DNA from 3 places in the Geodermatophilus sp. SYSU D01176 genome. Region 3 is predicted to be linked to each of the others. Evidence: riboswitches for the same ligand, from Rfam matches in the RefSeq annotation. Region 3 holds a riboswitch; each other region holds the start of a gene.

Region 1 (7,171 bases), on a different contig from region 3:
TCCTCGACCACCTGGCGGGGGTGTTCGCGCAGTGACCGGCCCAGCCACGGCCCGCTCCCGACGGACCGCACCCGAGACCGCCCCACCCCCCAGGGAGACGACATGACCCAGACCGCACCACCGGCGTCGGCCGCACCCCCGGACGACGTCGTCCCCGGTCAGGAGATCTACACGCCGGAGTTCCGCGCCGACCCCTACCCCGTCTACGCCCGGCTGCGCGCCGAGCGGCCGGTGGTGAAGGTGCGGACGCCGCGCTTCGACTCGTTCCTGGTCACCCGGTACGACGACGCCCGGCAGGCGCTGTCGGACCCGCGGCTGTCCAAGGACCTGTACCGCGCCGGGGACACCTACCTGGCGGTGTTCGGCGAGAAGGCGCGGCAGATCAACACCAACATGCTCAACTCCGACCCGCCCGAGCACAGCCGGCTGCGCCGCCTGGTGACCCAGGCGTTCACCCCGCGGCGGATCGAGGCGATGCGGCCCCGGGTGGAGGAGATCGTCGAGGGGCTGCTCGACCGCATGGCGCCGAAGGGGCGGACCGAGTTCGTCGACGAGTTCGCCCTCCGGCTGCCGCTGGCGGTCATCGGCGACCTGCTCGGCATCCCCGAGGCCGACCACGAGGAGATCCTGGCCGGCACCCAGGTCATCCGGACCGTCGGCACCGGCGGGCGCAGCCCCCAGGAGGACCGGGCCGCCATCGGGCAGGCCCAGGAGCGGCTGCACGCCTACTTCACCGGCCTGGTCGCCGCCAAGCGCCGGGAGTCCGGCGAGGACCTGGTCAGCGCGCTCATCGCCGCGCGCGACGGCGACGGCCGGCTGTCGGAGGCGGAGCTGGTGAGCACCTGCTTCCTGCTGCTGTTCGCCGGCTACCAGACCACCTCGGACTTCCTGGGCAACGCCGTGGTCGCGCTGCTGACCCACCCCGAGGAGATGGCCAAGCTGCTGGCCGACCCCGACCTGCTGCCCGACGCCGTGGAGGAGCTGCTGCGCTTCGACGGGTCGGTGCCGGTGTCGAGCTTCCGGTTCGCGACCGAGGACCTCGAGATCGGCGGTGTGCCCGTCCCGGCGGGCTCGATCGTCACGATCGTGCTCAGCTCCGCCAACCACGACCCGGCGCTGACCCAGGACCCCGACGCGCTCGACCTCACCCGCGGCGACACCCCGCACATGTCCTTCGGGCACGGCATCCACTACTGCCTGGGCACCGCCCTGGCCCGCCTGGAGGCGACGACGGCGCTGCGCCGGATCCTCGTCCGCCTGCCCGACCTGCGCCTCGACGTCCCCGTCGAGGACCTGCAGTGGCTCCCGGCCGCCTCGGCCTTCCGAGGGCTGCTCGAGCTCCCGCTCCGCTTCACCCCCACTCCCACCGAAGGAGGCCCCCGATGACGCAGACGACACCCTCGGCCAACCCCGAGGCCGCTCCCTCGGCCGACCCCGCGGCCGACGCCTCGACGACCCCCACGGAACCGCCCTGGGCGAACGACACCGTCGAGTTCGCGAACACCTCCTCGGCGCCCGCGACCTGGTACTCGGGCACCTGGCGCCCGTTCCGCAACGTCATCGTCTGCCGGATGGCCCCCGGCAGCGAGGACAAGGTCGGGCCGGTGTTCGCCTACTACGACCGGACCACCCGGCCGCAGGACCTCGGCGTCGTCGGCCGGGTCCTGCTCTCCTACGAGGGCCTGTACCTGCACGTCATCGAGCGCAAGGAGGACCCGGAGGTCTCCGGCCAGCGCCGTGGCCTGCCGGCGTTCCAGGCGATCGCCGAGGCCATCGCCCCCTACGTGACGCCCTACCCGAGCTACTGGCAGAACCCGTCGCACTCGGTGGCGAAGCACTTCTACACGTGGGTGCCCGAGGGCGAGGTCTCCCCCGACCGGGAGATGACCGTCATCGTCCAGCGGATGAAGCCGGGCAGCGAGGAGGACATCGCCCGGGTGTTCGCCGAGTCCGACGCGGGTGGGCTGCCGACGGAGACCGGCGTCACCGGCCGCTGGCTGTACTCGATGGAGGACGTGTTCGTGCACCTCCTCGAGCAGGACCGGGTCAAGGCCGCGGCCGTGCGGGAGAACCACGAGTCGATGCGGCCGGCCTTCGCGAAGGTCATGGCGGACCTCGCCCCCTACGTCAGCCCGTACCGCCCGGAGACCTGGCAGAGCCCGCGCGACTCGGTGGCCCGGGTGTTCCACCGCTGGGTGGCTCCGGACTGGCAGCCCGAGGCCGGGCAGTGAGCCTGCGGGGGTTCTCGGCGCTCGTCTTCCTGGTGGACGACGTGGCCGCGGCCACGGACTGGTACACCGAGCTGCTGGGCCAGGCGCCCGTCTTCACCCGGCCCGGGCCGGACGGGCGCGTCGTCTACGCCAAGTTCGTCATCGGCGACCACCAGGGCGAGCTGGCCCTCGCAGACAGCAGCCGGGCCCCCGCGGGCAGGGCCGCCGGCCCGGCCGGCGCGATCGTGCACTGGCGCGTCGACGACCTGGCGGCCACCCTCACGCGCCTGAAGGCAATGGGGGCGACGGAGTACACGCCGCCCACGCCCCACGGGCCGTTCGTCACCGCGGTCGTCGTCGACCCCTTCGGCAACCTGCTCGGCCTGCAGGGGGTCGCGGCCACGCCGCACTACACCGGTGACTACATAGCCGTCACCACGGCGAACTGACGGCTGACGGTGGCCGGCCCGGGTGCGTCCCGGGCCGGCCACCGTCCTGCCCGGACCGTTTCCTCCGTTCCTCCAGCCTGCGATCGCCGCCGCCGGGACGACGACCGGGATGGACGGGTGCGCAGCGCGAAGACACACCTCGCCGGGGAACGCAGCGACGGACCGGACGTGCGACGCGCTCGCTCACCCGGCTGAGCCCGGCGAGCGCGGTGAGGCTGGACCGGGTCGCCAGGTCCGAGCTCCTCCTCCACGCCCCGCAGCAACCGCGACAGCGAGCCCCTGGCCGGCACCGGTGGTCGCACAGGGTGAGCTGACGAGCGCGCGTCCTGGCGTGTCGGCGGCCTGTCACAGGGGTGCCGGCGCCGAACCGGGCCCTGCGATTGTCACGGAACGGTCACGGCCCTACGTTTCCCTGCGTCCGGCCGGTCGGCACCTCCCCACCCGGGGAACCCGCGCCGGATGCCGCCGAGTCGCGCACCCTGTGGGGGCGCGAGCCGGGGACCCACCTGTACCACCGGGGTGAGTCCCGCTCCCGGACGCCGTCCGGGGGCGGGTAGGGCCCTCCCAGCCCGAACCCGTCAGCTCACCCGGTAGGCGGCCAGGGGAGAACGGAGTTCCATCGCGCCGGGGCCTCTCGAGCCCCGCGCCCGCAGGCCTGGAGCTGTCGCGCTCCCGCCTGCCTTCCTGTCAGGACCAGCCACCGCACGGCACCCCTGCAGCCGGACCGAGCCCGTCGTCCGGCCGGTGCCGCGCGCCCGGCTGCCGACCCTGCACGTCCAGGCCTCGTGCCGCAGCTCGTCCCGCACCGGCGCCGCCGGCCATCGGCGCGCGCCCTCCCGCAGCTCGCACCCCGGAGGAACTGTCCTCATGCACGCACGCACCCGCCGCACCCTGCACCTGCTGACCGCCACGGGCGCCATGACGCTCACGCTCACCTTCGCCGGGCAGTCGCTCGCCCAGGCCGACGAGCCGGGACGGGACGGCGACCGGTCGTCGTCCTGGGACGGCTCCCGGTGGGACGGCGACCGCAGGCGGGACGACGCCGCGGCACCCGCTCCCGCACCCGCTCCCGCACCGGCCCCCGCGCCCGCACCGGCACCGGCACCGGCGCCCACCGGCACCGGGGAGCAGGCCTACAAGGACTACGCGGCGGGCCGGGTCGGGGACGGCCAGTTCGACTGCCTCGACGCGCTGTGGGAGGCGGAGAGCGGGTGGAACCCGGCCGCGCAGAACCCGACGAGCACGGCGTACGGCATCGCCCAGTTCCTGAACGGGACCTGGGCGGGCACCGGCATCGCGAAGACGTCGGACCCGTTCCGGCAGATCGACGCGGGCCTGGTCTACATCGAGCAGCGCTACGGCAGCCCCTGCGCCGCCTGGAGCTTCCACCAGGCCAACAACTGGTACTGATCCTCGGGCTCTGCGGGCGTTCCTCGTGCTCTGCGGCCGCAACAACGCCGGCACAGCGCGAGGAACGCCCGCAACGGCCCCGTCCCGGGGCCCGCCCTGAGCTTGCGAAGGGTGGGGAGCGGGGCCCTCTCTCAGGCGGCGACGGACTCCATCGCCTCCGCGGTGAGCTCGACCGACCGCAGCCGACCTTCCACGCCCGGGAACTGGTGGGCGACGATCAGCTCGTCGGCGTCGGCCGCGCGCGCGAAGCCGGTCAGGTACTCGCGCACCTCGGCCGGGGTGCCGACGGCGGTGTGGGTCAGCATCGTGTCGACGTGCAGGCCGGCGCCGCCGTCGAGCAGCAGCTGCGCCTCGTCGTCCGACAGCTTCCGGCCGCGGCCGAACAGGCCGACGGCCAGCCGCCGGCGGGCCGCGGCGAACGCCTCCTCCGCGGCGGCGCGGCTGTCGGCGGCCACGGCGTTGACCCCGGCGATCACGTAGGGCCGCTCCAGCTGCGCCGACGGCTGGAACTCCCTCCGGTAGGCCTCCACCGCGGGCTCGAGCATCGCCGGCGCGAAGTGCGAGGCGAAGGCGTACGGCAGGCCCAGCGCGGCGGCGAGCGTCGCGCCGAACATCGACGAACCCAGGATGTAGAGGGGGACGTCCGAGCCCTTCCCGGGGACGGCGTCGACGCCGGGCACGCGGGTCTCGCCGGTCAGGTAGCCCTGCAGCTCGAGCACGTCCTGCGGGAAGCGGTCGGCCGAGCGCGGGTCGCGGCGCAGCGCGTACATCGTGTTCTGGTCCGAGCCCGGCGCGCGGCCCAGCCCCAGGTCGATCCGGCCCGGGTACACCGCGTCCAGGGTGCCGAACTGCTCGGCGATGGTCAGCGGCGAGTGGTTGGGCAGCATGACGCCGCCGGCGCCCAGCCGGATGGACGACGTGTGCGCGCCGACGTGCGCGATGAGCACGCTGGTCGCCGAGGAGGCGATCGTCGGCATGTTGTGGTGCTCGGCGTACCAGACCCGGCGGTACCCGGACTGCTCCGCCCGCTGGGCCAGCGCGACGCTCGCCGCGATGCTCTCGCCCGGCGTCTGGCCCGTCGAGATCGGCGCCAGGTCGAGGACGGACAACGGGATGCTCATGTGCTCTCGGACCTCTCAGCTGGTGTTGTCCTGCGCAACCACCGTCGTCCCGCCGTCCTTCCCCCAACGGGTGAGGGCGCTCCAGCTCACGTCCTGGACGGCCGATGACCGTGCAGGACGAGAGGAGGCAGCCCATGCGCAGGAAGCGTTCGGCCGCCGACCAGCAGATCGCCGACCTGCTGGTGACCGCCAAGGAGTCGCTGGACCTCAGCGTCGCCTTCCTCAGTCGTCTCGACGGCACGACGCAGCACCTGGAGGTCGTGGAGACCTCGGTGCCGGTGCTGGTGCAGGAGGGCGCCAAGGTGCGCCAGGACGCCTCGTTCTGCCAGGCGATCCTCGACGGGAAGCTGCCCGCCGTCATCCCCGACGTGAAGCGGTTCCCGCTGGCGATGTCCCTGCCCTCGGCGCGCATCCCGCGCATCCGCAGCTACGTCTCCACGCCGGTGCACCTGTCCGACGGCACCCTCTACGGCACGTTCTGCGCCTTCGGCTTCCGGTCGGACAAGGAGCTCGGCAAGCGCGACGAGGCGCTGATGAAGGTGCTCGCCTCCGCGGCCGCCGTCATCGTCGAGCCCGAGGTCCGCGAACGCGGGCGGCGCACCGAGATCGAGGGCCGGCTCCAGCCGGTCGTCGCCGGCGGCGGGCCCGTCGTCCTGCTGCAGCCGATCGTCGACCTCGCCACGGGCACCCGCGTCGGCGCCGAGGCGCTGTCCCGCTTCCCGGCCGACTGGAACCGCACCCCCGACGTCGTCTTCGCCGAGGCGCACAGCGTCGGCCTGGGCGACGTCCTCGAGCTGCAGGCCCTGGCCCGGGCCGCCGAGCACCTCGACCGGGTCTGCGGGTACGTGGCGATGAACGTCTCCCCCGCCGCTGTGCTCGCCCCGGAGTGCGCCGAGCTGCTGGGCCGGATACCGCTGGACCGCGTCGTCCTGGAGCTGACCGAACACGACGCGGTGGAGGACTACGACCGGCTGTCCGCCGTCCTGGCGCCGTTCCGCGCCGCCGGGCTGCGGCTGGCGATCGACGACGTCGGCGCCGGCTTCTCCTCGCTGCGGCACATCGTGGTCACCGCCCCCGACGTCATCAAGCTCGACCGCAGCATCGCCAGCGGCGTGGCCACCGACCGCGTGCTGTCCACGCTGGTCGGCTCGCTGGTCACCTTCGCGCACGGCTCCGGCGCCCGCGTGGTCGCCGAGGGCGTGGAGACGGCGGACGACGCGGCCGCGCTGCGGGCGCTGGGCGTCGACTCCGGCCAGGGCTGGCACTTCGGCCGGCCGGGCCCGCCCGAGGCGCTCGCCGTCCCGCTGCCCCGGACACCGGCCGAGGGGCTCGCGCTCAGCCGCTGACGGCGTCCTCGTACTCGGGTCCCATCGCGCCGGTCTCGACCTCGCCGCCCCGGCGGTAGGTGCACAGCAGCACGCCCGTGGGCGTCGTCGAGGACGCGGTCAGCCGCCACGACCGAGGGATCGCGCCGTCCCCGAACAGCCGCTTGCCCTGCCCGAGGACCACCGGCGCCACGACCAGCCGCAGCTCGTCGACCAGGTCGGCGCGCAGCAGCGTCTGCACCAGGCCGGGGGAGCCGTGCACCTGCAGCTCACCGCCGTCCGCGGCCCGCAGCGCGCGCACCGCCTCCACCACGTCGCCCTCGACCAGCCGCGCGCCGGACCACTCCAGCGAGGTCAGCGTGCGGGAGGCGACGTGCTTGGTCCGGGTGTTCAGCGCCTCCGACACCGGGTCGCCCTCGGTCGGCATCTGCGGCCAGGCCGCGGCGAAGATCTCGTAGGTCCCGCGGCCGAGCAGGAAGTCCTCGACGCCGGCGAACCAGGCGTCGATCTGCGCGCCGAGGGTCTCCTCGAAGAAGGGCACCAGCCAGCCGCCGTGCGGGAAGCCGCCGGTGGTGTCCTCGTCGGGGCCGCCGGGGGCCTGCACGACGCCGTCCAGGGTCGTGAACTCGGTGACGACGAGTGGTCGCACGGTGGTC
Region 2 (7,171 bases), on a different contig from region 3:
GACGGCCGCTACACCGCCCGGGACGTCGCCCTGCACGCGCTGCCGCTGTTCCACGTCGCGGCCCAGCACTGCTTCCTCGTGCCGAACCTGTACCTGGGCGGGACGAACGTGGTCCTCGGCGGGCCGGACCCGTCGACGGTCCTCGAGACCGTCGAGCGGGAGCGGGTGACCAGCCTGTTCTGCCCGCCGACGGTGTGGATCGCACTGCTGCGCCACCCCGACTTCGACCGCCGGGACCTGTCCTCGCTGGCCACCGGCTACTACGGCGCGTCGATCATGCCGGTGGCCGTCGTCGAGGAGCTCCGCCGACGGCTGCCCGACATGGCGTTGTTCAACTTCTACGGGCAGACCGAGATGTCCGCGGTCGCCCTCGTGCTGTCGCCGGAGGACCAGCTGCGCAAGCCCGGGTCGGCCGGCACCGCCGTCGTCAACAGCGAGACCCGGATCGTCGACGACGCCGACCGGCCGGTGGGCCCCGGCGTCGAGGGCGAGATCGTGCACCGCAGCCCGCACGCCACCGCCGGCTACTGGAACGACCCGGAGAAGACCGCCGAGGCCTTCCGCAACGGCTGGTTCCACAGCGGCGACCTCGGCGTGATGGACGAGGACGGCTACATCACCGTGGTCGACCGCAAGAAGGACGTGATCAAGACCGGCGGGGAGAACGTCGCCAGCCGCGAGGTCGAGGAGGTGCTCTACCAGCACCCCGCCGTCGCGGAGACCGCCGTCTTCGGCATCCCGCACCCGACCTGGATCGAGGCCGTCGCCGCGGTCGTCGTCCCCCGGGAGGGACGGGCGGTCGACCCCGACGAGCTCGTCCGCTTCTGCCGGGAGCGGCTGGCCGGCTACAAGACCCCGCGGTACGTGACCGTCGCCGACGCCCTGCCGAAGAACGCCAGCGGCAAGATCCTCAAGCGCGAGCTGCGGACGACCTACGCGGACCTGGCCGGCTGACCGGGCCCGGCGCGTCCCGCCGGGCCCCTCCCGGAGGCGTCCGTTACCGTCGGGTACGTGTGGCGCGGACCACACACCCACGCATCCCGAGGGGCGACCTGTGCTCTACACCGCTTACCAGTGGCAGCAGCGGCTGACCGCTCCGGCCCGCACCACGTCGGCGATCACCGCGCGGGCCCTGGAGGCCCTCCCGGCACCGCTGGCGGCCCTGCCCGGTGCCCGCCGGGTGCGGGCCGCCTGCCGGATCGTCGCCGACGCCCGGCCCACGCACGTCCGCCCCGAGTGGGGCATCGACTCCGTGGACGTCGACGGGCGGGCGGCCGAGGTGGCCGTGGAGCCGGTGCTGTCCACGCCCTTCGCCGACGTGCTGCACTTCGTCAAGCCCGACGTCGCCGGCCAACCGCAGGTGCTGGTGGTGGGCCCGATCTCCGGGCACTTCGCCACGCTGCTCCGGCCCACGGTCCGCACGCTGCTGGCCGACCACGACGTGTACGTCGTCGACTGGCACAACGCCCGGGACGTCCCGGTGGCGGCGGGCCGGTTCGGGCTGGACGAGTACATCGACCACGTCCTGCAGGCGCTGCGGCACCTCGGCCCGGACACCCACGTGCTGGCCGTGTGCCAGCCGTCGCCGCTGGTGCTCGCGGCCGTCGCCGTGCTCGCGGCCGCCGGCGACCCCGCCCAGCCCCGCAGCGTCACGCTGATGGCCGGGCCCGTCGACACCCGGGTCAACCCCAACCGGGTCAACGACAACGCCGGTCGCCACCCGCTCGCGCTGTTCGAGCGGCTGCTGACCACCCCCGTCCCGGCGCAGTACGCCGGGGCCGGCCGGCGGGTCTACCCCGGGGTCGCCCAGCTGACGGCGTTCATGTCGATGAACCCGCGGCGGCACCTGAACGCCCACCTGGCGATGTACCGGGCCATGGTCGCCGGCGACGAGGTGACGGCGGCCGACAAGCGGGCCTTCTACGACGAGTACGGCGCGGTCATGGACGTGCCCGCGGAGTTCTACCTGGAGACGCTGCAGCACGTCTTCATGGAGCACGCCCTGCCCCGCGGGACCTTCACCTGGCGCGGGCAGCGGGTCGACCTGTCCGCCATCGAGCGGACCGCGCTGCTCACCGTCGAGGGTGCCCAGGACGACATGTGCTCCCCCGGCCAGACCGAGGCGGCGCACGCGCTGTGCACCGGGCTCCCGGAGGAGCGCAGGCGCCACCACCTGCAGCAGGGCGTGGGCCACTACGGCGTCTTCGCCGGCTCCCGCTGGGAGGCCGAGATCTACCCGGTGGTCCGGTCCTTCATCGCCGAGCAGGAGGACGCGCACACCCCCGTCCCGGCCGGCTGACCAGCCGCTCCTGAGCCGGGCCGCCACCGGGGAGGTCGGCCCGGCTCAGGGCGTGGCGCCGTCAGCGGCGGTGCAGGCGGCGCGGGGGGCGCCGGCTCACGGGCGGGTCGCGACGAGCGCCGTCCAGCAGCCGGCGAGGCGCGTCTCCTGGCCGACGACGGTCAGCCCCGCCGCCCGGCAGGCGGCGGCGACGCCGTCCGCGGTCGGGCGGTCGCCGTCGGCGGGGTGCCGGGAGACCGCCCGCAGCGGCCGGCTGTCGACGAAACGCGCCGTCATCTCGCACGAGTAGAACCGCCCGCCGGGGCGCAGCACCCGGGCCGCCTCGCCGACGACGTCCCGCCAGGCGTCGGCGTGGTGCAGCACGTGGTAGCCGAAGACCGCGTCGTAGGAGCCGTCCGGCGCGGCCAGCGCCGTCGCGTCGCCGCGTTGCACGTCGACCCGGCCGGCCAGGTCGCGCACCGCCTCCCGGCACGCCGCGACGCTCGCGTCGTGGCGCTCGACGCCGTCGGCGTGCGCGGCTCCGAAGACCCCGAGCGCCAGGCGCAGCCCGGTGCCCCGGCGCCCGGTGCCGAGCTCGAGCACCCGGCCGCCGGGCACCCGGCCACCCAGCCGCAGCAGGACGGGCGCCTCGACGCGGCGCTGCACCAGCGCGCGGACGCGCGAGTCCACCCACAGCCGGTTGGCGTCGACGTAGGTCGGGGGGACGGAGCGGGGGGACCTGGTCGGCATCGTGCGGTCGTGCCCGGGCGGCACCGTGCCGAACCGTGCCGGGGTCAGCCCAGGTAGTTCACGTGCGGGTGGTCCATGTGGTTGGCCGTCGCGCTGCCCCGGTCCGCCATCGCCTTCCAGGCGCCCCCGGGCGAGGACAGCATCCGCTGCTGCCAGATGATGTAGTCCACGCCGAGCTCGTCCCAGTGGGCGATGTGGTACTCGACGATCGCGTCGCCGAGCGCGGAGTCCGACATGACCATGTAGTCCAGTGCCAGGCCCGACGGGTGACCGCCCGGGTCGGCGGCGCTGGGCCGGGTGCCGCCCAGGGTGATCGAGTCGGCGCCCGGCACGTTGCTGACGACGGCGTTGGCCGCGGCCTGCACCACCGCCGCGACGGCGCCCGCGGAGTTCGTGATTCGCGCGACCGTGCCGGCCGCGGCGGCGACCCCGGGGGCGGCCGCCGCAGGAGCGGCCTCCCCGGCCTGCGCGGCCGCGGTCTCCGCGGCGGCGGCCACGGCCTCGGCCTCGGCGGCGGCCCGCGCGGCGGCCTCGGCCTCCGCCTTCGCCTTCGCCTCGGCCTCGGCCTTCTGCCGGTCGAGCACCGCCTGGTCGGCGGCGGCCTGGGCCTGCTGGGCGGCGGCTGCGGCGGCCTCGCGGCTGCTGCGGCTGGCGGCGAGGTCCTGCAGCGGCTGCAGCTCGGCGGTCACGTCGACGGGGCCGGACCGGGCGGTCAGCCCGAGCTCCTGGGCGACGCCGACCGTCCCCGCCGGCGCGGCCTCGGCCTGCGCGGCCGGCTCGGGGCCGACGACGACGGCGGCCAGGACGGCGCCGGTCGTGGCCATCCCCAGGTACAGGGCGGGACGACGGCGGGAGCGGGCGGGACGGCCCGAGGTGGTGGTGCGGCGGTCCATGGGGTTCGCGTTCTCCGGGGGTGCGGGCGCAGCGGCGCTCGAGGGCGCGCGGGTCTGCGGCGGTCTGCGGGCAGCGGGGCTGCGGCCGTGCGGCGGCGAGGCCTGTGCGGGCGCACCGGGGAAGCGGCGAGGGGCCGGTCGAGCGGAGGTGCTCGGAGCTCGGTGGACCCGCGGGCGGCGTCGCTGCGGACGGTCGCGTGCGATCAGGTGCGCGGGCGCTCCGGGATCCGGGGCCGGCGGGGCGGTGCGTCAGGGCGCGGGCACGCCATCCGGCGGCTCTCCACTTCTTCCGTGAGCCGCCTACCGAGTTAGCTGACGGGTTCGGGCGGGAAGCAGCCCTACCTGCCCCCGGACGTGCGTCCAGGAGCGGGATTCACCCCAGTACTGCGATGGGTCCCCGGCTCGCCCCTGAGGGCGACTCGGCGGCGCCCGCTCGGGCACCCCTGTGGGGGCGTGACGACCGACCGGACTCCTCGACGGTAGCTGGCGTTATGCAGCTGTGACAATCCGCGGCCGCGGATTCGTCAGGTGACACGCGTCGCCCACCCCCCGGATCGCAGGCCGGAGGGTGTAGGGGTCACCTGCGACCGACGGCGGTCAGCGCGGCCGCGGCGAGGACGAGCGGGACGGTGAGCCAGAGCAGTCCGGGCTGGGGACCCGCGTCGTCGGTCACCCCGCCGCCGAGGAGGGGTGCCAGCAGACCGGCACACCCCCACGAGGTGAAGACCCGGCCGTAGGCCGCCGGGAAGGCCCGGGGGCCCACCCGGTCGGCCGTCAGGGCCGGGACCAGCGCGGAGACCGCCCCGTAGGCCAGCCCGACGACGAGGAGAGCGGTCAGGACGACGACGGGCGCGACCTCCACGGCGAGCCCGGCGAGGGCGACCGCGGTGGTGGCGAGCGCGGTCGCCAGGGCGGGGACGCGCCCGACCCGGTCCGACCACCAGCCCGCGCCGAGGCGGCCGGCCAGGTTGCCCAGGCCCAGCAGGGAGACCGCCGCGCCCGCGGCCCCGGCACCCAGGCCCGAGGCGGAGGCGAGCGGTGCGGCGACGGCGAACACCACCAGGCCGGGCGCGGCACCCCCGGCGAAGAGGACCCACAGGGCGCCCACCGTCGTCCTCGGCACCGGCTCCCCCGGGGGACCGGGGTGCCGGTCCATCCCCGCTCCGCCCGGGACGAGGGCGGCGGCGAGGGCGAGCAACCCGGCGACGACCACGGCCAGGACGGCGAGGCAGGTCCGCCAGCCGACCGCCGGGAGGACGTGCGGGGACAGCAGGCCGAGCAGCACCGGCCCGGCCGCGTACGCGCCGACCACCAGGCCGCTGGCCGTGCCACGGCGGGCAGCGGGCACGCGGGAGGCGAGGGCGACCGCGACGCCGTAGGCCAGCCCGTTGGCCGCACCGAACAGCAGGCCCACCCCCAGCCACGGGGCGCCGCGCCACGGCACCGCGGCGGTCACCCCCAACCCCGCTCCCGCGGAGAGGGCCGCCGCGGCGAGCAGCCGGCGTGGTCCCACCCGCGCCAGCAGGCGGCCCACGCCGAGCAGGACCAGGGTGAACACGCCGAGGGCGAGCGCGAACACGGCCGGGCCGCTGCCCCGCGGCGCCCCGACGGCGGCCACCACCGGGGACGCCACGAGGCTCCAGGCGAACAGCGTCCCGACCGCGAGGTTGGCCAGCACGCCGGAGGCGACCAGGCGGACCGTCCCCGGCCCGCCTGCGGGGTCCCGGGTCACCGCGACGGGGCGCGGGCGGACCGGCGTCCGCCCGCGCCCGCCGGCGGCTGCCCGGTCAGGAGGTGACGCAGACCTGCCCTCGGTCCCGGCGCTGGGGACCCCGGCCGCCGGGCCGGATGTCCTCGTCGAAGATCTCCGTCGGCAGGAAGACCGAGCAGCAGGCGTTGGGGATGTCCACCACCCCGCCGATCCTGCCCTCGATCGGCGAGGTGCCGAGGATCAGGTAGGCCTGCTCCCCCGTGTAGCCCCACTTCTCCAGGTAGCGGATGGCGTTGAGGCAGGCGTTGCGGTAGGCCAGCGTCGCGTCCATGTAGACGTTGGTGTCGTCGCGGTGGTCGACCGAGACGCCGATGAACGTGAGGAACTCCGAGTAGCGCGGCTCCACCCGGCCCGGCATGAAGATGGGGTTGGTGGTGACGCCGTAGGTCTCCATGCCGCCCTTGATGAGGTCGACGTGGAAGTCGATGAAGCCGCCCATCTCGATGGCGCCGCAGAAGTTGATCTCGCCGTCCCCCTGGCTGAAGTGCAGGTCCCCTCCGGACAGCAGCGCGCCGTCGACGTACACCGGGTAGAAGACCCGGCTGCCGCGGGTGAAGTTCTTGATGTCGTGGTTGCCACCGTTCTCCCGCGCCGGGACGGTGCGGGCGCCGTCCCGGCCGATCGCCGCGAGCAGGTCGCCGCCGGCCGTGCCGCCCAGGACGTTGTCCGGCAGCGGCGGCAGCCCCAGGGGCGGCACCCGGTCGGGCTCGGTCGCGATCAGCGCCCGCTCGCGGGCGTTCCAGCGCGCCAGCAGGTCCGCCGACGGCGCCGTGCCGAACAGCCCGGGGTGCGTGATGCCCGTGTACTCGACGCCGGGGACGTGGCGGGAGGTGCACTTCTGGCCCCGGAAGTCCCAGATGGCCTTGTACGCGTCCGGGTAGTAGTCGGTGAGGAACCCGCCGCCGTTGACCTTCGCGAAGATGCCCGAGTAGCCCCAGCCCTCCCCGCAGTTGGGGCCCTGGACCTGCGGCACCGGACCGAGGTCGAGGATGTCGACGACCAGCAGGTCGCCCGGCTCGGCCCCCTCCACGGCGATGGGCCCGGAGAGCATGTGCGCGTGGGACAGGTCGACGTCCCGGACGTCGTTGGCCGAGTCGTTGTTGCCGATCTGGCCGTCGGTCCACTCCCTGCACTCCACCCGGATGTCCTGCCCCGGCCGGACGGTGACCGCCGGCGGGATGTCCGGGTGCCAGCGGTTGTGGCCGGGGACGGCCTGGTCCCGCATGGACTTGTTCTGGTCGACGCTGAACACGACATCGGGCATGGCGCGGTTTCCTCTCACTGGGCGCCCGGTGCGGCACCGGGCCGGGCGGGGGTGGGACGAGCGGGGGCGGACAGGGTCCGGCCGAGCGGGGCGCTGGCGGCGAGCAGGAGCACCCCGAGGACGGCGACGACGAGGGCCGTGGCGAGCGAGTCGCTCCACCAGCCGGTGATGATCAGGAAGGCCGGGACGGCGGCCGTGAGCAGTCCCTCGCCCAG
Region 3 (7,171 bases):
CTCCAGCAGCCGGTGGGGGAGACCCAGCTCGAAGGCGACGGAGCCGGGCAGCGCCAGGACGGCGACGTCGTGGGCCGGACCCGGGCCTGCTGTCATGGCCGGATCCTGGCAGGTGTTGGCCGTCGGGCCGCTGTCCGGCCGCGTGGAGCGTCCGCCATGCTCGTCGGCGTGACGAGGACCGCCGCTGCGCGCACCTACCGCATCCACCCGGCCTGGTGGGTGGCCGCGGTGACGTTCCTGGCCCTCGTCGGCGCCGCGGCGTTCCGGGCCGTGCCCGGGGTGCTCATCGAGCCGCTGCGGGCGGAGTTCGGCTGGTCGGTCACGACGATTTCTGCCGCCGTCGCGGTCAACATGGCGCTCTACGGGCTGACCGCGCCGTTCGCCGCCGCGCTGATGGAGCGCTTCGGCATCCGCCGGGTCGTCGTCGCGGCGCTGCTGCTGACCGCCACCGGCAGCGGCCTGACCGTCTTCATGACCGCGAGCTGGCAGCTGGTGCTGCTGTGGGGCTTCCTCGTGGGCCTCGGCACCGGGTCGATGGCGTTGTCGCTGGTGGCGACGGTGACCGGGCGCTGGTTCGTGGCCCGCCGCGGCCTGGTGTCCGGCATCCTCACCGCCGGCGGGGCGACCGGGCAGCTGGTGTTCCTGCCGCTGGTCGCCTGGGCCGACACGACCTGGGGCTGGCGGTCGGCGTCGCTGGGCACGACCGCGGCCGCGCTGGCCGTCGTCCCCTTGGTGCTGTGGCTGCTGCGCGACCGGCCGCGCGACGCCGGCGTCGTCCCCTACGGCGGGACGGCGGCCGACGACGTCGACCCGGTGCGCACCGGCGCGGCGCGGACGGCGGTGCGCGGGCTGCTCTCGGCTGCGCGGACGACGCCGTTCTGGCTGCTGGCCGGGGGTTTCTTCATCTGCGGGCTGTCGACCAACGGGCTGGTGCAGCCGCACTTCATCCCCGCGGCGCACGACCACGGCATGCCGATCACCACGGCGGCCGGGCTGCTCGCCGTCGTCGGCATCTTCGACATCGCCGGCACGGTGCTGTCGGGCTGGCTGACCGACCGCACCGACCCGCGGGTGCTGCTGCTGGCCTACTACGGGCTGCGCGGCCTGTCGCTGTTCCTGCTGCCGGCCCTCTTCGGACCCGACCTGCACGTCAGCATGGTCGCGTTCATCGTCTTCTACGGCCTGGACTGGGTGGCCACGGTGCCGCCGACGCTGGCGCTGTGCCGGGAGTTCTTCGGGCCGCGGGCGCCGGTGGTGTTCGGCTGGGTGTTCGCCTCGCACCAGCTGGGGTCGGCGTTCGCGGCGTTCGGCGGCGGCGTGATCCGCGACGTCACCGGCTCCTACGACCCCGCGTGGCTCATCGCCGGCGCGCTCTGCATCGCCGCGGCGGCCATGTCGTTCCTCATCCCACGTCGTCCGCCGGCCGCCGGGACCGTCCTGCCCACCGACCGTGAGGAGGCCGCGGCCGCCCAGGCCCACGGCTGAGCCAAACCCCCGCGAGGTGCCTTTCGCGCGAAAGGCACCCGTCAGCAGGTGCCTTTCGCGCGCGGAAGGCACCTGGCACGTCCGGGCCTGTGGACGACGGGAGCCCGCGGCGCCGCGATCGGACAGGCTGCGCCGGTGCCCACCCCCCGCCGCCTCCTCACCGGCGTCTTCCTCGGCAGTGCCGCCGTCGCCGAGGGCTTCCTGACCCGTGGCCAACTGCGCGTCCGCAGCTACCACCGGCTCGCTCAGAACGTCTACGCCGACCCGTCACTGGAGCTCGACCACCAGTTGCGCTGTCGTGGGGTCGCCCTGCTGCTGCCGCCCGAGGCGCGGATCGGCGGGCACTCGGCAGCAGCCTGGTACGGGGCTCCCTTCGCCGGCCTGATCGACCCGGTCACCGTCGTCTGCCCGGAGTCCACGCGGTGGACCGGCCCGAGGGGCGTCCGGGTGCACCGCACCGTCCTGGACCCGGGGGACCTCGCCGTGGTCGACGACGTCCCGACGACCACGGCACTGCGGACGGCCTGGGACGTCATGGCGCTCGAGCCCCTGACCACCGCGGTGGCCGCCCTCGACGCGATGGCCCGCGCGCACCACGTCGCGGTCCCCGGCCTCCTCGCCATGGCCGACCGGGGTGCCGGCCGCTGGGGCGTCAGCCGGGTGCGGCGGGCCGTCAGGTACGTGGACCCCCGCGCCGAGTCGGCCCCGGAGTCGCGCCTGCGGGTCTGCCTCGTCCTCGACGGCCTGGAGCCGGTGCCCCAATACGAGGTCTTCGACGGCGGGCAGTTCATGGCTCGTGTCGACCTGGCGTTTCCGGAGGCCCGCCTCGCCGTCGAGTACGAGGGGGCCCACCACTTCCTCGGGACGCAGGTCGACGAGGACGCGGAGCGCCTGGCGCGACTCCGTGCGGCCGGCTGGCGGGTCATCCGCGTGGCCGCCGCGGACATGCGGGACCTCGCGACCCTCATCGCCCGGATCCGCGCCGCGCTCGCCACCGTCTGAGGTGGGGGGGGGGGGGGGGGGGGGGGGGGGGGGGGGGGGCGCCCCGGGGGGGGGGGGGGCCCCCCCCCCCCCCCCCCCCCCCCCCGCCACCGGCAGGAGACGCCCGTGCCCCTCTACGAGTTCCGCTGTCCGCAGTGCGGCCCGTTCGACCTGCGCCGCGACATGGCTGACGTCGCCGACGCCGCCGTCTGCCCCTCCTGCGACCGGCCGGCCCAGCGGGTCTACACCGTCTCGGGCGGCCGGCCGTGGAGCGGGCCCCTGCGCGACGCCGGGAAGGCCGACCGCGCGCGCGTCGAGCGGGCGCGCAGCGGCGAACCGGTGGTCACCGGCCCGCCGTCCGGGCGCCGGCTCTCGCGGCGGGGCGGCCACCACCACTGAGGACGGCCGAGGGCCGCCCCCGCGGTGCGGGGACGGCCCTCGGCGGCCCTCCTGCACGGTCCCGCCGCCAGTGTGGTGAGGTGCTGGAACGGCCTCCTTCAGGGGCCCGCGCCGAGCGTGCGAGGCGCGGGGGAAGGGTGGTCCTTCTAGTACCAGCCCTTGGCCTGCGAGTGCGCCCAGGCGTCGCAGGGGGTGCCGTAGCGGTTCTCGATGTAGATCAGGCCGGCGTCGATCTGCCGGTAGCCGTCCGACGTCTTGGCGATGCCGGTGCTGGCCCAGGTCGAGTTCAGGAACTGCGGGATGCCGTAGGCGGTGCTGGTGGGGTTCTGCGCGTTGGGGTTCCAGCCGCTCTCCTTGCCCCACAGCTTCTCCAGGCAGCTGAACTGCTCGGCGCTGCCGACCTTGCTCATCGCGTAGTCCTTGAAGGAACCGCGCGGCGCCGGGGACGACGAGCCGCTGCTGGCCGCGGGGGCCGGGGCAGCGGCGGAGGAGGCGGCGGCCTGCTCGGCGGCCGCGCGGGCGGCGGCCTCGGCGGCGGCCTGCTCGGCGGCCGCGCGCTCCGCGGCCTCGCGGGCGGCCTGCTCGGCGGCGGCCTGCTCGGCGGCCTGGCGGTCCAGCTCGGCCTGCTCGGCGGCGGCCTGGACCTGCGCGGCCTGGGCCTCGGCGGCCTCGCGCTGGCTGCGGGAGGCGGCGAGGTCCTGCAGCGGGGCCAGCTCGGGGGCGCCCGGGGCGGCGAGCGGCGCCTCGGCGGTGATGCCCAGCTGCTCGGCGACGCTCACGGAGGCGGGGACCGTCTCGGTCTCGGCCTCGGCGGCGGGCTGGTTGCCGACGACGGTGCTGACGACGATCGCGCCGGCCGCGGCGGTGGCCAGCAGGATCGCCGGACGCCGGCCGCGGGCGGGCAGCCCCAGGCGGCGGGCGGGGCGGTTGGTGGCGGGATCGGTGGTGGCCGGGACGGCCGGGAACTGCTGGGTGTCCATCAGGTGGGGGTGCTCCGTGGCGAGAGGGCGCGCGGGATGGACCCCCCTGGCGGAGGGCAGCCCGGTGCGGCGCGGTCTACGGGGGGTGCCGGCGGATCAGGAAGAGCCGGCGGGCGCGGTCGGGTGCCGGGTCAGCTGGCCGGGGAGGAGGCGCGAGGCGCGCGTGGCCGGGCGGACCGGCGAGCCGCGAGGGCCCGGGGGCGGGGCATGCGGAGTGCTCCGTTCTTCCGTGAGCCGCCTACCGAGTTAGCTGACGGGTTCGGGCGGGAAGCAGCCCTACCGGCCCGCGAGAAGGACTCGCGGGCGGGATTCACCCCAGTACTGCGGTGGGTCCCCGGCTCGCGCCCGCTGGCGGCGGACACGACTCGGCGGCGCCCGGTCAGGCTCCCCGAACGGGGACGAGACGACCGACCGGACGTCAGCCACCGTAGGCGTCGTTACCGTCCCGTGACAATGCCGCGAACCACATCCGAAACGTGAGTGACGTCGCACTCCGGCACCCGCCGCCCCTCTCGGGTGAGCCGGACGTGGGGAATACCGGCCGGCCGGATACGTTGCACCGGCCGGTAGTTGCACTCTCAATCACACGGAGACCGACATGCAGTTCGGCGTCTTCTCGGTCAGCGACATCACGACCGATCCCACCGACGGCCGCACGCCCAGCGAGGCGGAGCGGGTCCAGGCGATCGTCACCATCGCGAAGAAGGCCGAGGAGGTCGGGCTCGACGTCTTCGCCCTGGGCGAGCACCACAACCCGCCGTTCTTCTCCTCCTCGCCGACGACCACGCTGGCCTACATCGCCGCGCAGGCCACGCGGCTGCAGCTGTCGACGGCGACCACGCTGATCACCACCAACGACCCGGTGAAGATCGCCGAGGACTACGCGATGCTGCAGCACCTGGCCGGCGGCCGGGTCGACCTGATGATGGGCCGCGGCAACACCGGCCCGGTGTACCCGTGGTTCGGGCAGGACATCCGCAACGGCATCCCGCTGGCGGTGGAGAACTACGCGCTGCTGCGCCGGCTGTGGGACGAGGAGGTCGTCGACTGGTCCGGGCAGTTCCGCACGCCGCTGCAGGGCTTCACCTCGACCCCGCGGCCGCTGGACGGCGTCCCGCCGTTCGTGTGGCACGGCTCGATCCGCTCCCCGCAGATCGCCGAGCAGGCCGCCTACTACGGCGACGGCTTCTTCCACAACCACATCTTCTGGCCGAAGGAGCACACGGCCCGGATGGTGCAGTTCTACCGCCGCCGCTTCGAGCACCACGGCCACGGGGCCGCCGACCAGGCGATCGTCGGGCTGGGTGGGCAGGTGTTCATGCGGAAGAACTCGCAGGACGCGGTGGACGAGTTCCGGCCGTACTTCGACAACGCGCCGGTCTACGGCCACGGCCCCTCGCTGGAGGACTTCTCCCGCGAGACGCCGCTGACCGTAGGCTCCCCGCAGCAGGTCATCGAGCGCACGCTCGGCTTCCGCGAGTACGTCGGCGACTACCAGCGGCAGCTGTTCCTCATCGACCACGCCGGCCTGCCGCTGAAGACCGTGCTCGAGCAGCTGGACATGCTCGGCGAGGAGGTCGTGCCGGTGCTGCGCCGCGAGTTCGCCGCGCTCAAGCCCGCGCACGTGCCCGACGCCCCGACCCACGCCTCGCGCGTGGCCGCCCGTGCCGCCGTCACCACCCCGGAGGAGGTCTCGGCATGACCACCCGCACCCTCGCCGTCGTCAGCGGGGGGCTGTCGACGCCGTCGTCGACCCGGCTGCTGGCCGACCGGCTCACCACCGCGACCGTCGCCGCCCTGCGCGAGCGGGGGGACGACGCGACCGTGGAGGTCGTCGAGCTGCGCACGCACGCCCGCGACCTGGCCGACCACCTGGTCACCGGGTTCGCCGACGAGTCGCTGCGCGCCGCGATCGACACCGTCACAGGCGCCGACGGGCTGATCGCGGTGACGCCGGTGTTCTCGGCGTCCTACAGCGGGCTGTTCAAGACGTTCTTCGACGTCCTGGACAGGGACTCGCTCACCGGGACGCCGGTGCTGCTCGGCGCCACCGCCGGCACCGCCCGGCACTCGCTGGTGATCGAGCACGCCATGCGGCCGCTGTTCGCCTACCTGCGCGCCGTCCCGGCGCCGACCGGCGTCTTCGCCGCGTCGGAGGACTGGGCCGGTGCCGGTGGGGTGGACGCCGAGCTGGCCCGCCGGATCGACCGCGCGGCCGGTGAGCTGGCCGACCTGGTCGCCGGCCGACCGTCCGCGAAGCGTCCGCTGGACCCGTTCGCCGACGTGCCCTCCTTCGAGGAGCTGCTCCGCGGCGCGTGAGCCGGTCCCCTGGCGGCGGTTTCCGCGGGAACCGCCGCCAGGGCGTCACCGGACGGCGTCCTCCGAGGGGACGGCGGACCCGCCCTGCGGGGCCTCGGCCGTCATGATCCGGACGATCTCCGCCCGGTCGTCGGGTGAGGGCAGCCCCCACCCCGGCTGGTAGCCGTAGACCTCCCCCAGCGGTGTCGACGCCGTGCGCCCGGTGAGCACCTCGACCGAGGAGGAGTCGATCAGGCCCGGGTGCTCGACGCCGCAGGCCTCGGCGACCTTGACCAGGTCGCGGCGCAGCGTCCCGATGTAGTTCGCCGCCCGCACCGACTTCAGCTGCGGGTCCAGACCGTGCGCCAGCCAGGGGTTCTGCGTGGCGACGCCGGTGGGGCAGGTGTCGGTGTGGCACTTCTGGGCCTGGATGCAGCCGATCGCCAGCATCGCCTCGCGGCCGATGTTCACCATGTCGCAGCCGAGCGCGAAGGCCACGATCGCGTTGTCGGGCAGGCCGAGCTTCCCGGCACCGACGAAGGTGACCTGCTCGTGCAGCCCCGCGCGGGCGAACACCGCGTGGACCCGGGCGAAGCCGAGCTGGAACGGCAGGGACACCGAGTCGGTGAAGATCAGCGGTGCCGCGCCGGTGCCGCCCTCGCCGCCGTCGACCGTCACGAAGTCCACGCCGCGGCCGGTGGTCGCCATCAGGTCGGTGAGCTCGTGCCAGAAGGTCATGTCGCCGACGGCGGACTTGATGCCGACCGGCAGCCCGGTCTCGGCGGCGAGCAGCTCCACCCAGTCGAGCAGGCTGTCGGTGTCGGAGAACTCCGCGTGCCGCGACGGGCTGATGCAGTCCACGCCCTCCGGCACGCCGCGGGCGGCCGCGATCTCGGCCGACACCTTCGCGCCCGGCAGGACGCCGCCCAGGCTGGGCTTGGCGCCCTGGCTGAGCTTGACCTCCAGGGCGCGCACGGGCGCCCCGGCCACCAGGTCCTTGAGCCGCTGGAGGTCGAAGCGGCCCTGCT

What was found. A riboswitch is a leader RNA that binds a small molecule or an ion and turns the genes downstream of it on or off. The one in region 3 is predicted to bind cyclic di-AMP.
Region 1: linked by a shared signal. The riboswitch ahead of ACI78Z_RS17815 (aggregation-promoting factor C-terminal-like domain-containing protein) and the one ahead of ACI78Z_RS05205 (aggregation-promoting factor C-terminal-like domain-containing protein) in region 3 are both predicted to bind cyclic di-AMP.
Region 2: linked by a shared signal. The riboswitch ahead of ACI78Z_RS00480 (hypothetical protein) and the one ahead of ACI78Z_RS05205 (aggregation-promoting factor C-terminal-like domain-containing protein) in region 3 are both predicted to bind cyclic di-AMP.

What each region holds. Positions count from the first base shown of each region.
Region 1 is NZ_JBJGYN010000036.1:40,439-47,609, forward strand. Features, by position in the region: gene ACI78Z_RS17795 (FAD-dependent monooxygenase) at 1-35, shown strand, start outside; gene ACI78Z_RS17800 (cytochrome P450 family protein) at 103-1,386, shown strand; gene ACI78Z_RS17805 (TcmI family type II polyketide cyclase) at 1,383-2,231, shown strand; gene ACI78Z_RS17810 (VOC family protein) at 2,228-2,659, shown strand; cyclic di-AMP (ydaO/yuaA leader) riboswitch at 3,113-3,271, shown strand; gene ACI78Z_RS17815 (aggregation-promoting factor C-terminal-like domain-containing protein) at 3,527-4,069, shown strand; gene ACI78Z_RS17820 (LLM class flavin-dependent oxidoreductase) at 4,201-5,190, opposite strand; gene ACI78Z_RS17825 (EAL domain-containing protein) at 5,325-6,536, shown strand; gene ACI78Z_RS17830 (dihydrofolate reductase family protein) at 6,526-7,164, opposite strand.
Region 2 is NZ_JBJGYN010000001.1:88,079-95,249, reverse strand. Features, by position in the region: gene ACI78Z_RS00495 (acyl-CoA synthetase) at 1-954, shown strand, start outside; gene phaZ (polyhydroxyalkanoate depolymerase) at 1,055-2,299, shown strand; gene ACI78Z_RS00485 (class I SAM-dependent methyltransferase) at 2,396-3,028, opposite strand; gene ACI78Z_RS00480 (hypothetical protein) at 3,073-3,921, opposite strand; cyclic di-AMP (ydaO/yuaA leader) riboswitch at 4,204-4,356, opposite strand; gene ACI78Z_RS00475 (MFS transporter) at 4,499-5,653, opposite strand; gene fmdA (formamidase) at 5,709-6,956, opposite strand; gene ACI78Z_RS00465 (AmiS/UreI family transporter) at 6,971-7,171, opposite strand, start outside.
Region 3 is NZ_JBJGYN010000005.1:102,811-109,981, forward strand. Features, by position in the region: gene ACI78Z_RS05185 (GlxA family transcriptional regulator) at 1-96, opposite strand, end outside; gene ACI78Z_RS05190 (MFS transporter) at 169-1,485, shown strand; gene ACI78Z_RS05195 (endonuclease domain-containing protein) at 1,621-2,487, shown strand; gene ACI78Z_RS05200 (FmdB family zinc ribbon protein) at 2,593-2,865, shown strand; gene ACI78Z_RS05205 (aggregation-promoting factor C-terminal-like domain-containing protein) at 3,012-3,845, opposite strand; cyclic di-AMP (ydaO/yuaA leader) riboswitch at 4,066-4,212, opposite strand; gene ACI78Z_RS05210 (LLM class flavin-dependent oxidoreductase) at 4,444-5,547, shown strand; gene ACI78Z_RS05215 (FMN reductase) at 5,544-6,164, shown strand; gene ACI78Z_RS05220 (FMN-binding glutamate synthase family protein) at 6,210-7,171, opposite strand, start outside.